Regions from separate parts of the Stenotrophomonas sp. YJH_SMC_25 genome, predicted to be linked through region 2. Evidence: predicted binding sites of a transcription regulator. Region 2 holds the regulator's gene; each other region holds the start of a gene.
The links. Region 2 encodes FliA, which starts transcription of late flagellar genes. Its sites were predicted from a motif close to TAAAGTTTNNCNNNCNNNGGCCGATAA; they were not measured.
Positions count from the first base shown of each region.

Region 1: a site for FliA is predicted at 1,725-1,751, ahead of AC5P7E_RS02730 (methyl-accepting chemotaxis protein). Genes of this name have one in related genera too.
Region 3: a site for FliA is predicted at 3,024-3,050, ahead of AC5P7E_RS21025 (chemotaxis protein CheW). Genes of this name have one in related genera too.

Region 1 is NZ_JCAFSV010000001.1:576,953-581,299, reverse strand. Features, by position in the region: gene AC5P7E_RS02740 (M23 family metallopeptidase) at 1-581, opposite strand, end outside; gene AC5P7E_RS02735 (L,D-transpeptidase family protein) at 586-1,548, opposite strand; gene AC5P7E_RS02730 (methyl-accepting chemotaxis protein) at 1,781-3,907, shown strand; gene AC5P7E_RS02725 (hypothetical protein) at 3,998-4,288, opposite strand; gene AC5P7E_RS02720 (hypothetical protein) at 4,303-4,347, opposite strand, start outside.
Region 2 is NZ_JCAFSV010000022.1:9,645-13,991, forward strand. Features, by position in the region: gene AC5P7E_RS19980 (chemotaxis protein CheA) at 1-920, opposite strand, end outside; gene AC5P7E_RS19985 (protein phosphatase CheZ) at 923-1,528, opposite strand; gene cheY (chemotaxis response regulator CheY) at 1,528-1,920, opposite strand; gene AC5P7E_RS19995 (RNA polymerase sigma factor FliA) at 1,978-2,721, opposite strand; gene AC5P7E_RS20000 (MinD/ParA family ATP-binding protein) at 2,718-3,605, opposite strand; gene flhF (flagellar biosynthesis GTPase FlhF) at 3,592-4,347, opposite strand, start outside.
Region 3 is NZ_JCAFSV010000033.1:826-5,172, forward strand. Features, by position in the region: gene AC5P7E_RS21015 (methyl-accepting chemotaxis protein) at 1-1,868, opposite strand, end outside; gene AC5P7E_RS21020 (hypothetical protein) at 1,970-2,353, opposite strand; gene AC5P7E_RS21025 (chemotaxis protein CheW) at 2,490-2,981, opposite strand; gene AC5P7E_RS21030 (flagellar brake protein) at 3,214-3,987, opposite strand; partial or broken gene AC5P7E_RS21035 (methyl-accepting chemotaxis protein) at 4,192-4,347, opposite strand, start outside.

The DNA.
Region 1 (4,347 bases), on a different contig from region 2:
CCCAGCACGTGCACTTCAAAGTGCAGATGCGGAGCCTCGGCACTGGCGTTGCCGGTGCTGCCGACATAGCCGAGGACGTCTCCGCGCTTGATCACCTGCTTCTCCGCCAGGCCATCGGCGTAGCGCTGCAGATGCGCGTAGTAGTAGCACCAGCGGCCACTGGGCTCGAACTGGTAGATCGTCAGGCCACCGCGCTCGCTGTTGAACAGTTTTTCCACCGTGCCATCGGCCACTGCCAGCACCGGCGTACCGGCGGTGGCCATGATGTCGATGGCATCGTGCACGCGGCCTTCGCTGCGCGCATCGGTGAACGTGTCGCGCAGCTGGGAGGCCAGGACGCCCTGTACCGGCAGCAGCAGACCCGACGGCGCATCCGCAGTCCGCGCGGCTGACGGTGCGGTGGCGGCGGGGGCAGGGGCCGTGTCGAGCGGCGCTACCGATCCCTTGGCCGGCGCCACAGCGGCTGCCGGTTGTGCTTCCGGCAGCGAGGCGGCTACCGGCTCGCCTGCATCGCGGCGCAGCCACCAGCCGGCCCCCAGTCCCAGCAGCACGCCCAGCACGATCAGCTGCGAAAGACGCATCGGCTCACTCCTGCATCACCACGGGGACGGAGGTATCCACCGCATCGGCCACGCGCAGCGCATCCCAGTTGGTCATGCGCACGCAACCATGTGACTCGGTCTTGCCGACATGGCCGGGCTCGGGCGTGCCATGCAGGCCGTAGTGTGGCTTGGACAGGTCGATCCAGACCCGGCCGACCGGATTGTTCGGGCCCGGCGGCAGTGTCGCCTTCTTTTCGCCCTTGCGCGCATCCCAGAACAGCTTGGGGTTGTAGTGGAACGGCGGGTCGCGATACACGCCCAGGATCTTCCATTCGCCGATCGGCAGCGGATCATGCTGGCTGCCGGAGGAAACCGGCACCTGAGCGATCACCTTGCCTTGCGCATCCAGCAGCTGCAGGCTGGAATCGGACTTGTCGACGACCACCTTGGCCGCCTTCGGTAGCGGCGATGGTGCGATATTGGGCACCTGGATGCGGTTGCCCGCCTTGCTCAGATCCACGCCCGGATTGAGCAGCTTCAACAGCTCAGGGGATGCGTGGAAGCGTTCGCCCAGCGACTCTTCGACGTTGTTGAAGCCCAGCGATTTCAGTTTGGCCTGTGCGGCGGGGCCCTTCGGCACCGCCTGGAACGGCCCGGCGACATCCTCGCTGGTCAGCGTGTAGCTGGCCAGGGGGGGGACCGTATCAGCCTGCAGGGCCTGCCAGGTCGCGTCGTCCAGTTCACCGGTGACGGTCAGGCCGTGCGCCGCCTGGAAACCCGACACCGCGCGCCGCTGGTTGCTGCCCACTTCACCGTCGATCTGGCCGGGCGAGAAATTCGCGCGATCCAGCAGCACCTGGGCATGCAGGGCGGAACGTGCTGCGGTGTCCGGTCCGGCCTTCTCGGCAATGGGGGCGGGCAGACCAGGCGGCGGTGCCTGCGCGAACGCCGGCGATGCCAGCAGCGAGAGAGCGAGCAGGGTGGATCGATACACGGGTAATGGCATTGGGAACTCCAGCAGATGACGCCACCACCTTGCCTGCAGGCCGCGCCGAGCCGCCGTGAAAGAGACCTGACGTCTGCATGAGCAGTCGGGTCGTTGCGCCACCGTCCCCGCGAGGGTGCCGCCGGCCAAGGGCTCACCAAGGTGAATGGTGCCCCACGCCATTGGCGGTTGGCGATCAAGATTGCCTGGCGGGCCGCCGATAACGCCACATCCCCCCGTTTTGGATGTACCGATGAACTACTTGAGGAATGTCAGGGTTGCCTGGCGTCTTGGGCTGGGCTTTGGCCTGTTGCTGCTGTTGGTTGCGGCCGTGGTGGCCACCGGCGCCACCGCCAGTGTCGTGCAGAAGCGCGCGATGCAGCAGGTGGTCGATGTCAGCGTGGCCAAAGTGCGCCTGCTCTCGCAGATGCTCGATGCCAACAACCAGATGATGGTCGTTCGCCGCGAGATGCTGATCCGCCAGGGCGATGATCGTGGCCATGATGAGCAGCGCATCGCCGATCTGGTCAAGCGCTATGAGGCCAGTTGGACGGCCTACCAGGCGCTGCCCAGCGACGCCGAGGGCAAGGCCATTGCCGAAACCATCGCCGCCAAGCGTGCCATCGCGCGTCCGCTCAACAAGCAGACCAGCGAACTGATGGAGCAGGGCGACTACCCGGGCGCCGTGGCGCTGACCCTGGGCCCGGTGCAGGAAGCCGCCAACGGCTGGAACAAGGCGCTGTCCGATGGCGTGGACTTCGAGGAGAAGGAAAGCCGTGAGGCTGCTGCCGAGGCAATCCGCCTGGGCGAGCGTAGCCTGCTGCAGTTGCTGGTGCTGGGCGGCGTCGCGCTGCTGGTGGGCATCGGTGCCTCGGTGATGATCGGCCGCAGCCTGACCGGCCCGTTGGCCCGCGCGGTGAACCTGGCCGAACGCCTGTCCAAGGGCCAGCTGGACCAGGAGTTCCGCCTCGGCGGCCGTGACGAACTGACCCAGTTGGGTGAGGCGATGGCCAGCGTGCGCCAGAGTGTGCAGGCGGCGATCGGCGCGCAGCTGCAGATGGCCGAACAGCACGAGGCCGGTGCGATCCGCTACCGCATGGACGCCAGCGCCTTCCCCGGCGATTTCGGCCGCATGGTGCAGGCCACCAACAGCCTGGTCGAATCGCACGTGCAGGTGGAACTGCTGATGGCCGAAGTGATGCAGCGCTACGCCATCGGTGACCTCAGCCGCGACCTGCCGGACTACCCGGGCGAGAAGGGTACGCTGACCCGTACTCTGGCCGCAGTGAAGCAGAGCCTGATGGCGATCAACGCGCAGATCGATGCACTGGCCCGGGCCGCGCGCGCCGGTGATTTCAGCATGCGTGGCGATGCCGCTGCGTTCCAGTTCCAGTTCAAGGCGATGGTCGAGCACCTCAACGGCATGATGGCCAGTTCGCAGGCCAGCATCGCTGATGTCTCCGATGTGCTGCGTGCGATCTCGCACGGCGACCTGACTGCACGCATGGACGGCGAGTACGACGGTGTATTCGCCCGCATGCGTGACGACGCCAACACCACCACCGCGCAGCTGACCGGCATCGTGCGTGGCATCCAGGTGGCCGCCGACAGCATCAACAACGCGGCGCAGGAACTGGCTGCCGGCAACAACGACCTGTCGCGCCGCACCGAGCAGCAGGCCGCCAACCTGGAAGAAGCCGCCGCATCGATGGAGGAACTGACCTCGACTGTGCGCCAGAATGCCGAGCTCGCTCGTCAGGCCGACAGTGAAGCGCATGCCGCCGGTGCCGCCGTACGCGAAACCGAGCAGGCGATGGCGCAGATGGCGTCGGTGATGGGTGAGATCGATCAGTCCTCGGCACGCATCTCGGAAATCTCCACCGTGATCGACGGCATCGCGTTCCAGACCAACATCCTGGCGCTGAATGCTGCGGTCGAAGCCGCGCGTGCAGGTGAGCAGGGCCGTGGTTTTGCCGTGGTCGCCAGCGAGGTACGCACGCTCGCACAGCGTGCCGGTGTCGCCGCCAAGGAAATCAAGGAGCTGATCGAAGACGCCGCTGCCAAGGTGAAGAGTGGCCTGGCGGTGACCGTTGAATCGGAAGCCGCGATCGCCCGCGTGGCCCAGGCCAGCTCGCGCACCACGCAGCTGATGAGCGACATCGCAGCGGCCAGCAAGGAACAGGCCGCCGGTATCGAGCAGGTCAACCAGGTGGTGGTGCAGATGGACCAGGTGACCCAGCAGAACGCTGCGCTGGTGGAAGAAGCCACTGCGGCGAGCCGCGCGCTTGAAGAACAGGCGCATGCGCTGACCACGTCGGTGGCGGTGTTCAAGGTGGAGCAGGGCGCGCGCATGCCCATCGTGCCTGCGCAGGCGGCGTAAGCAACCTGCGACTGGATGTTGGATGACCCCCTGCATCGCGATGCCCCGCATGCAGGGCACCGCATGCACGCAACCGGTCGGTGCCGCTGGCTAGCGGCCGCGCGCGGCGCGTTCGATCAGCCAGCCGGCTGCGTACAGCAACAGCAGTGTTGGCGGAACCAGTACTGCATACGCGGTCGACCAGGGTTTGCCGTACAGCAGGCTGCCTGCGCCGATGGCATCGAGTGCAGCAGACTGCAGGGTGATGGGGAGCGACATCAGGATATAGGCCCCCTTCGGGTCCGCATCCGACTGCGCGCCGTGAACCAGCCATGCGGTCAACAGCAGGTAGACCACGCAAAGCGCAAGACCGGTCCAGCTCAGTAATCGCCGCATCTTCATCCGCATGCCTCCGTTCAACGGACGTCGAAGTGAGCCTGCAGAGGCAGGCTCACATTCCG
Region 2 (4,347 bases):
ACCTTGGGGAAGCGCGAGAACACCTTGCCCACCGGCTGCATGCGGGTACGCATCACCGCCGACTGCAGGCGGGCAGTGGCGATGTCCAGCGTCGATACGGCGCGGTCCAGCTCCTCGTCGCGCAGGCGTGCACGCAGGGTCTTCAGGCGGTTGCGGGAAAGCACCAGTTCGCCGATCAGGTTGACGATCGCATCCAGGCGCTTGGTGTCCACGCGCACGGTGTGCTCGGCCTCGGCCATCGGCTTGGGCGCCGGCTTGGCGGCGGGCGCCGGTACGGGCGCTGGGCGCGGTGCAGCGGCAGGTGCCGCCGCGACGGTGGCAGCAGGCTTCGCGCCTGGCGCAGCGCCGCCGTGCAGCTGGTCCAGCAGCGCTTCGAACTCGTCTTCGCTGATCAGGCCGTCGTCGGCCTTCCTGGCCGGCGCGACCGCGGTCGGTGCGTTGCCGCCATGCAGCTGGTCGAGCAGGGCCTCGAATTCGTCGTCGGTGATCAGGTCGCTGCCAGCTGCCGCAGGGGCGGCCGCAGCGACCGGCGCGGCAGTGCCACCGTTCATGTCGAACTGCGCGATCAGGTCCGGCGGCGCATAGCCTGGCTCGGTGCCGGAGGACACGGCGTCCAGCATCGACTGCAGGTAGTCCAGCGATTGCTGGGCGGCGTCGAAGTGGTGGGCCTGCAGCACCGCCTGCCCGGCACGCGCGATGCCCAGGGCCTCTTCAGCGGCGTGGCACAGTTCGACCATCGCGGTAACGCCAAGGAAGCCGGCACCGCCCTTGAGCGTGTGGTATCCACGGAACACGGCGTTGAGCTGCTCGGTGTCCTGCGGTGCCTGCTCCAGCGACACCAGCTGTTCGCCCAGGCGATCCAGGATTTCCTGTGCCTCGATGATGAAATCGGCAGTGATGTCGTCGGATACCGCGCTCATGCTTACAGCCCCAGATCCGACAACAGGTCGTCGGCGTCGTTCTGCGAGACCGCGTGGCGGTCCAGTCCCTTCAGTGCCGGCCCGGCCAGTTCCGGGTCGGTGCGATGCTGTTCCGGCGGCAGGCCGAGTGCGCCGAAGCCCTCGTGCACGCGGCGGACGATGCCGACCACGCGACGGATGATCTGCCCGGTCAGGTCCTGGTAGCTCTGGGTCAGGGCGATCTCGGTCAGGTTGTGGCGGATGCGCTCGAGCTGCGCGTCCTGGCCCGGCTGCAGGCCTTCAGCACGCAGCTGTTCGGTCAGGCTGCGGCATTCCTCGGCCAGGTCCAGGGTGCGGTGCGTGGCCTGTTCGGTCATTGCCACCACGTGGTCCAGGCGTGCGCAGGCGTCGTCCAGCTCACCGGCCTCGCTGGGCACGGTCGGCAGCTCACCCAGTGCCTGCCCCAGCTCGCGGGCCAGCCGCGAGAGGCCGCTCATCATCGGCTGCGTACGCAGCGCGACCAGTCCGTCGATGCGCTGCCGCCAGGCGGCCTCGTCACCGGACTCGAGTGCGTCCAGGGCTTCCTGCAGGCGCAGGGAGAGGGCGCTCTTGTCGACCGTGGTATCCATCAGGCGCTGGCCGCCAGGCGTTCGAAGATCTTGCCGAGCTTCTCTTCCAGCGTCTGCGCAGTGAACGGCTTGATGATGTAGCCGTTCACGCCGTTCTGGGCGGCTTCGATGATCTGTTCGCGCTTGGCTTCGGCGGTGACCATCAGCACTGGCAGGGTCTTCAGCTTGGCATCGGCACGGATCGCCTTCAGCAGCTCGATGCCGGTCATCACCGGCATGTTCCAGTCGGTGACCACGAAATCGAACGGCTGGCTCTGCAGCAGCGACAGCGCGGCATGCCCGTCCTCGGCTTCGGCGGTATTGGTGAAGCCCAGATCGCCCAGCAGGTTCTTGACGATCCGACGCATGGTCGAGAAGTCATCGACGATCAGGATGCGCATGTTCTTGTTCAAAGCAGAGTTCCTTTGTTGTTCATTCCGGGCGGCCGGGGGCAGCCGCCTCGGGCATGTTCATTCTTCCAGGCCGGCGTCCGCCGCCTCGAAAATCTTGAGCCGGCCACGCAGGCGCAGCACCGCCTGGCCGTGGATCTGGCAGACCCGCGACTCGCTCACGCCGAGCACCGCGCCGATCTCCTTCAGGTTCAGTTCCTGCTCGTAGTAGAGCGAGAGCACCAGCTGTTCGCGCTCGGGCAGGTGGCCGATGGCCTTGCCCAGCTCGCGGCCGAACTCACCACGCTCCAGTACCTGCTGCGGGGTCGGGCCGCCCTGGGCGACGGTGTCCAGCTCGCCCTGGTCCTCGATGCGCGACTCCAGGCTCAGCACCTGGCCACGGGCGGCGTCTTCCATCAACCGCAGGTATTCGGGCAGCGGCATCTCCATCGCTGCGGCCACTTCGGTGGCGCTGGCGGCGCGGCCGCTGCTCTGTTCCAGGCGGCGGATGGTGGCGGCGGCATCGCGTGCACGGCGGTGCACCGAGCGCGGCACCCAGTCGCCACGGCGGATCTCGTCGATCATCGAACCGCGGATGCGGATCGAGGCATAGGTCTCGAACGAGGCGCCCTGGTCGGCGTCGTAGCTGCGCGACGCTTCGATCAGGCCCATCATGCCGGCCTGGATCAGGTCGTCCACTTCAACGCTGGCCGGCAACCGCGCGGCCAGGTGGTGGGCGATGCGCCGCACCAGGTCCGAATGCTGGGCGATGACCTCGTTGGCCGCCGAGCGCTGGACTTCCCTGTACTGGGCTGCGCCTTTCATGCGGCCACCCCGCGCTGCTTGAGGATGCGCTCGAGGAAGAACTCGACGCCGCCACGCGGTTCGGTCGGCGCCTGCCAGCGTGCGGTGCGACGCGCGATCTCGGTGATCGCCAGCGCGGCCGGGCTGGACGGGTAGGCCTTCACCACCGGCTGCTGGCGCTGCACCGACAGGCGCAGCCAGTCGTCCTGCGGCACGCAGCCCAGGTAGTTCAGCGAGACATCGGCGAGGAATTTCTCGCAGACGCGGGTCAGCTTTTCGTACAGCACGCGGCCCTCGTTGGGGTCGCGCACCATGTTGGCCACTACCTGGATGCGGTCCACGCCGCGTTCGCGCGACAGCACCTTGATCAGCGCGTAGGCGTCGGTGATCGAGGCCGGCTCGTCACAGACCACCACCACGGTGTCCTGCGCGGCCTGGCAGAAGGTCAGCACGCCGTCGGTGATGCCTGCGGCGGTGTCCACCACCATGATGTCCAGTTCGCGTTCCAGCTCGGAGAACACGTTGACCAGGCCGACGTGCTCGGCCGGGGCCAGCTCGGCCATGTGCCGGCGGCCGGACGCGGCCGGCACCACCAGCACGCCGTTCGGGCCTTCGACGATGACGTCGTCCAGCGAGCAGCGGCCGGCGACCAGGTCGGCCAGCGTGAAGGTCGGGTTCAGCCCCAGGATCACGTCGATGTTGGCCAGGCCCAGGTCGGCGTCCAGCAGCAGCGTGCGCTTGCCCATCCCGGCCAGTGCCACCGCCAGGTTGGCGGACACATTCGTCTTGCCCACGCCGCCCTTGCCGCCAGTGACGGCAATGGTGCGCACAGGGCCGAGCGGCTCGCTGCGGGTGGCCGACAGCGGGAAGGTCTTGGTCAGCTTGGCGTACTCACGCGACGGCATGGTTCAACTCCGGGTTGCAGGGCATATCGGCCGCGCGGCGCAAATCTTCAAGGCGAAGTACGAGATTGGCCGCACTGGCCCGGTGCAGGTCCTCCGGAACGTCCTGGCCATCGGTCACCCAGTTGATCGGGAGGGCGTGGTCCACGGCCACTGACAGGGCGTTGCCGAAGCGGCCGGTCTCGTCCAGCTTGCTCAGCACCAGGCCCTGCAGGTTGGCGGCGCCGAAGCGGCGGACCACCTCGTCCATGTCGCCGAAGCTGGTGTTGGCCGGCAGCACCAGCAGGGTGCGTACCTGGCGGGCGGCGCGCAGCCACTGCAGCTGCGCGGCCAGCGCGCGGTCGCGCGGGCCCAGGCCGGCGGTGTCGATCAGCACCAGCTTGTAGTCCTTCAGGCGTTCCAGCAGCTGGTCCAGGTCGGTGCCGCTGTTGGCCTCGTGCACCGCGATGCCGAGCTGGCGGCCGTAGCCGTACAGCTGCTCGCGGGCGCCGATGCGGGTGGTGTCGGTGGTCACCAGGGCCACATCGCGCGGCGCATGCTTCTCGGCGAAGCGCGAGGCCAGCTTGGCGATGGTGGTGGTCTTGCCGGCGCCGGTCGGGCCGACCAGGGCGATCACGCCGCCTTCTTCCAGCGGGTCGACCGGGGCGATCGGCAGCTTGCGCGAGATCAGCCCCAGCATCAGGCCGCGGCCACGATGGGCTTCGGTCTCCAGCGGGATCTGCATGGCCACGTCGCGGGCCAGCCC
Region 3 (4,347 bases), on a different contig from region 2:
CTGGCGACCACGGCGAAGCCGCGGCCCTGCTCGCCGGCACGCGCGGCTTCCACCGCAGCGTTCAGCGCCAGGATGTTGGTCTGGAAAGCGATGCCGTCGATGACAGAGATGATCTCGGCGATCTTCTTCGACGAGGCTTCGATGGCCGACATGGTGGTGACCACCTGGCCGACCACCTCGCCGCCCTGCGAAGCGACACCGTGCGCGCCGATGGCGAGCTGGTTGGCCTGGCGGGCGTGCTCGGCGTTCTGGCGCACGGTGGAGGTCAGTTCCTCCATCGAGGCAGCGGTTTCTTCCAGGTTGGCGGCCTGCTGCTCGGTACGGCGCGACAGGTCACTGTTGCCCGAGGCGATCTCGCCGGCGGCCGAGCTGATCGCGCGGCTGGACTGCTTGATGCGGGTGACGATTTCACTCAGCTGCGCGGCGGTGGCGTTGGCGTCGTCGCGCATGCGGGCGAACACGCCCTGGTAGTCGCCGTGCATGCGCACGGTCAGGTCACCCTGCGACAGCGCGGCAAGCAGGCCGGAGATCTGTTCGATGCTGCCGGCATTGGCGTCCAGCAGGCCGTTAATCTGCTGGGCCAGCTGCAGGAAGAAGCCTTCCTTGTCGCTGGCGTCGATGCGGCCGGACAGGTCGCCGGCGGCGGCCTGGGCGATCACGCGCGCCACTTCGGCTTCGACCAGTGCTTCCTGGGTGCGGTCGCGCCATTCCACCACGTAGCCGACGGTGTCGCCGCCTTCGTTGCGGATGGTCGACACCACCTGCGCGAACTGGGCATCGCCGTACTGCATCGGGCGACGGGCGACGCCGTGGGCCTTCAGGTTGCCCAACAGCGTCTGGTCCATCTCGCCGCGGTGTTCCAGCACGGTGACCGGCTTGCCGATCAACGAGGCCTGGGCGTCGAAGTCCGGCAGGTCGCGGCGTACTTCATCCTGGTACTGGCTGAGGGTCTGCTGCAGGGCGCGGTTGCTGTAGACGATGGTGTTGCTGGTATCGGTCAGGTAGACACCGGTCGAGCTGTAGTCCAGCGCGGTGCGGATGCGCAGGTTCTCGCGGGCAACGGCCTGGTCGGTTTCGATGCGTTCGCGCAGGTCGCGCTGCATCCGCTGCATGGCCTGCATCAGTTCGCCCACTTCATCCTGGCGGCTGACGTCGATGTGGCCATCGAGCTTGCCGCCGGCCACGTCGTTGGCAACCGACACGGCGCCACGCACGCTGCCGACCAGGGCGCGCGCGAACAGCCAGACCAGCACCAGGCCGAGCGCGGCGCCGCCCAGCAGGGCGATCACGGTCAGCACGGCGGAGGCGGAATAGGTGGACGCGGCCTCTTCGCGCGAGGCGCGGGCGAGGCGGTTGTCTTCGGCGATCAGCGCTTCCAGCGCGGATGCAGCCTTGCGGTGCTTGGTGCGGGTCTCGCCCACGAAGGTATCGATGGCATCGTCCGGAAGGTCCAGCTCCAGCATCTCGGTGACGCTGTCGTAGGAGGCCAGGGCGTCCTTCCATTCCTTGGCGAAGGTATCGAACAGCTTCTTCTGCTGCGCGTTGTCGACCAGCTTCGGGTATTCCTTGATCGACGTGTCCATGCTGGTGCGCAGGTCGACGGCCTGCTTGCGCGCGTCGGACTTGACGTCATCGCTGGCGCGGATCAGCTGCTGGTAGGCGGCATTGCGGTACTCGCCCAGCATGCCGCGCATCTCGCCGGCCATGCGGATGCTTTCCATGCGCGAACCCGCCAACTCGGTGGTGACGTTGTTCAGCGAATGCAGTCCGCGATAGGCGACGATGCCCTGCAGCAGCATCACCAGCAGGAGGACGCCGAAGGTCAACAGCAGCTTCGGCATCAGTTTCAGGTTGTTGATCCACGGCATGGGCGTTGCGATCTCCTAAGGCAGACGCGTCCGGGCGTCGGGCCCGGTTGCAGCAGAAACCACGCCGGCACAAGCTCCGGCGTGGTTCGACGGACAGCGGATTACTTGATGTTGGCCAGCTTCAGGCCCGCCGGCGAGCTGACTTCGATTTCCGCGCGCGAGGCGTCGCGCTGGATCTTGCCGATCACGCACACGGTCTTGCCTTCCAGGGTTTCCAGCGGGAAGGAGAACTTGCCGCGGTTCTCGCCGGCGATGCGGGCCGAGAAGGTGTGGCGCGGGAAGGCACCGCCCATGTACAGGAAGGTCGGCTGGCCTTCGGAACCTTCTGCGTAGCGGGCCTTTTCGACCTTGCCACAGACCATGCCGTCCTTGCCGACCGAACGCGGGGCCAGTTCCGGCGGGATCATGTCGGCCGCCTGGGCGAACGCGGAGGAAGCGGTGGTGGCCAGGACAGCGGCCGAAACGAACGCAAGCAGGGACTTCATCGAGGTGTATCTCCGGGGATGGTGATGGTCGTTCCGGTTCCGCGCGCTCCTGCGCGACCGGCTTCTGTCCCCCTATCGGCACTGCTGGGGGGAACTGAAGGGTTTTGTGACCAGAACGTGAAGCAGGTCCGATGGCTCAGGCGGCAGCGTCTTCGGCGAGGGAGGCCTGGCCCATGTCGGCGCTGTCGAGCAGGGTCTCGATGTCCAGCAGGATCAGCATGCGGTCGTCGTGGGTGCCGATGCCGGAGATGAAGCGGGTGTCGACTGCAGCGCCGAACTCCGGGGTCGGGCGGATCTGCTCGGCCGACAGCGGGATCACGTCCGACACGCTGTCGACCACGATGCCGACCACGCGGTCTTCGACGTTGAGCACGATCATCACGGTGAAGGCGTCGTAGCGGGCGTTGTCCAGGCGCAGCTTCAAGCGCAGGTCGATGACCGGCACGATGGTGCCGCGCAGGTTGATCACCCCCTTGATGTAGTCCGGGGCGTCCGGCACGCGGGTGACCGCATCGTAGCCACGGATCTCCTGCACCTTGAGGATGTCCACGCCGTAGTGCTCGGCGCCGAGGGTGAAGCTGAGGAATTCGCCACCGGCGCTGGCGGCGGAGCTGGTCTTGTCGTTCATCGAGGGGTCCTGGTTCTGCCGGAAGTCCCGGTGTCAGGCTCGATATCGGCCCCGCGTGGGGGGACTTTAGGTGCCGGGGGAGAGGCATCCACGCATGGCGTGGATCTACCGCGGCGCGGCCGGCACGCGCATATGGCGTGGATCCGCCGAAGATCGGTAGTGCCGGCCGCTGGCCGGCGACGGCATCATGCGGGTTGCCGGCCGCCGGCCGGCACGAACGGTCGAACGGGCCTCAGAGCTCGCCGTTGCGGCGCGCCTTGCGCTGGCGGTCGATGCGGAAGATGTAGCGCTGGATGGCGCTGTCGCCGCCGCGCGGCAGGCTGTCAAAGCGCATTCCCACGCGCTTGACCTCGATGCCATTGGGCTGTCGCTGTGGCAGCAGGTTGCAGACCACCAGTTCGATGTCCAGGTCGGGGCCATCGGGCAGCGACAGCTGCGCCGGGTAGCGCTTCTGCAGGCCGAATACGGCGCAGTCGTTGGGAACCACTACGGCCAGGCCGCCACCGCTGATGTCCACCACCCGCATCGACAGCGCTTCGGCACGTGCTTCGCCGGGTGGCAGCAGCAGATGCGGCGAGTCGGTGACCGGGGTCTCCAGCCGGTACAGCTCACGGCGCTGCAGATGCACCAGTTCGTCCGGCAGCGGGGCGCGGAAGGCGACGTGGCCGTCGTTGTCCACGCGCTGCAGTTCGTGCAGGCGGAACCGCACAAGGACACGTTCAAGCTGGGCGAAGCAGAGCAGGTGGTCGGCCTGCTCGGCGGCACGGTTCGACGCCTCCTGCGGGCTGCCGTCGAGCAGCAGGTAGTCTTCGTCCTCGTCGAGATCAAGCAGGGCGGTCGGGAAGGAACGATCCCGGCCGTCGATATGCGCGTTGATCAGTGATCGCTGGTCGATCAGCGAGCGCAGCAGCTGCCGCAGCTGGCGGGGGTTGCGGACCAGGAAGCGTTCGTCCGCGGCGTCGGCCGCGTGGACATCATGCAGTTCAGTGTCGTGGCCGTCGGACATGGAGTCTGTGATCAGGGGCGGGCGCCAGCACGCGTTGTTGCAGGCTCGATGGGGATATCGGCCTCTTCATTGGATTATGAAGTGGGATTTGCATCACTTTCCATGCATAAGGGGCCAGATCCCTTTCCCGTGGGAAAGGGATCTGGCCCCGTGGCCCGCCATGCTGGTGCATCCACCCCATGGGCGGATGCTTTCTGCGTGGGGTCAGAACTCCTGCCAATCACCCTCGGCAGCCAGCGCCGGCTGGGCGGCCGACGCCCGCAGCGGCCGTGTCGGTGCTGCCTTGGTGACGGGCAGGGCGGCCGCGACCTGACGTGGCTGCGGTGCATTTGCCAAGCGTGCCGGCGCAGCGGCGACGCC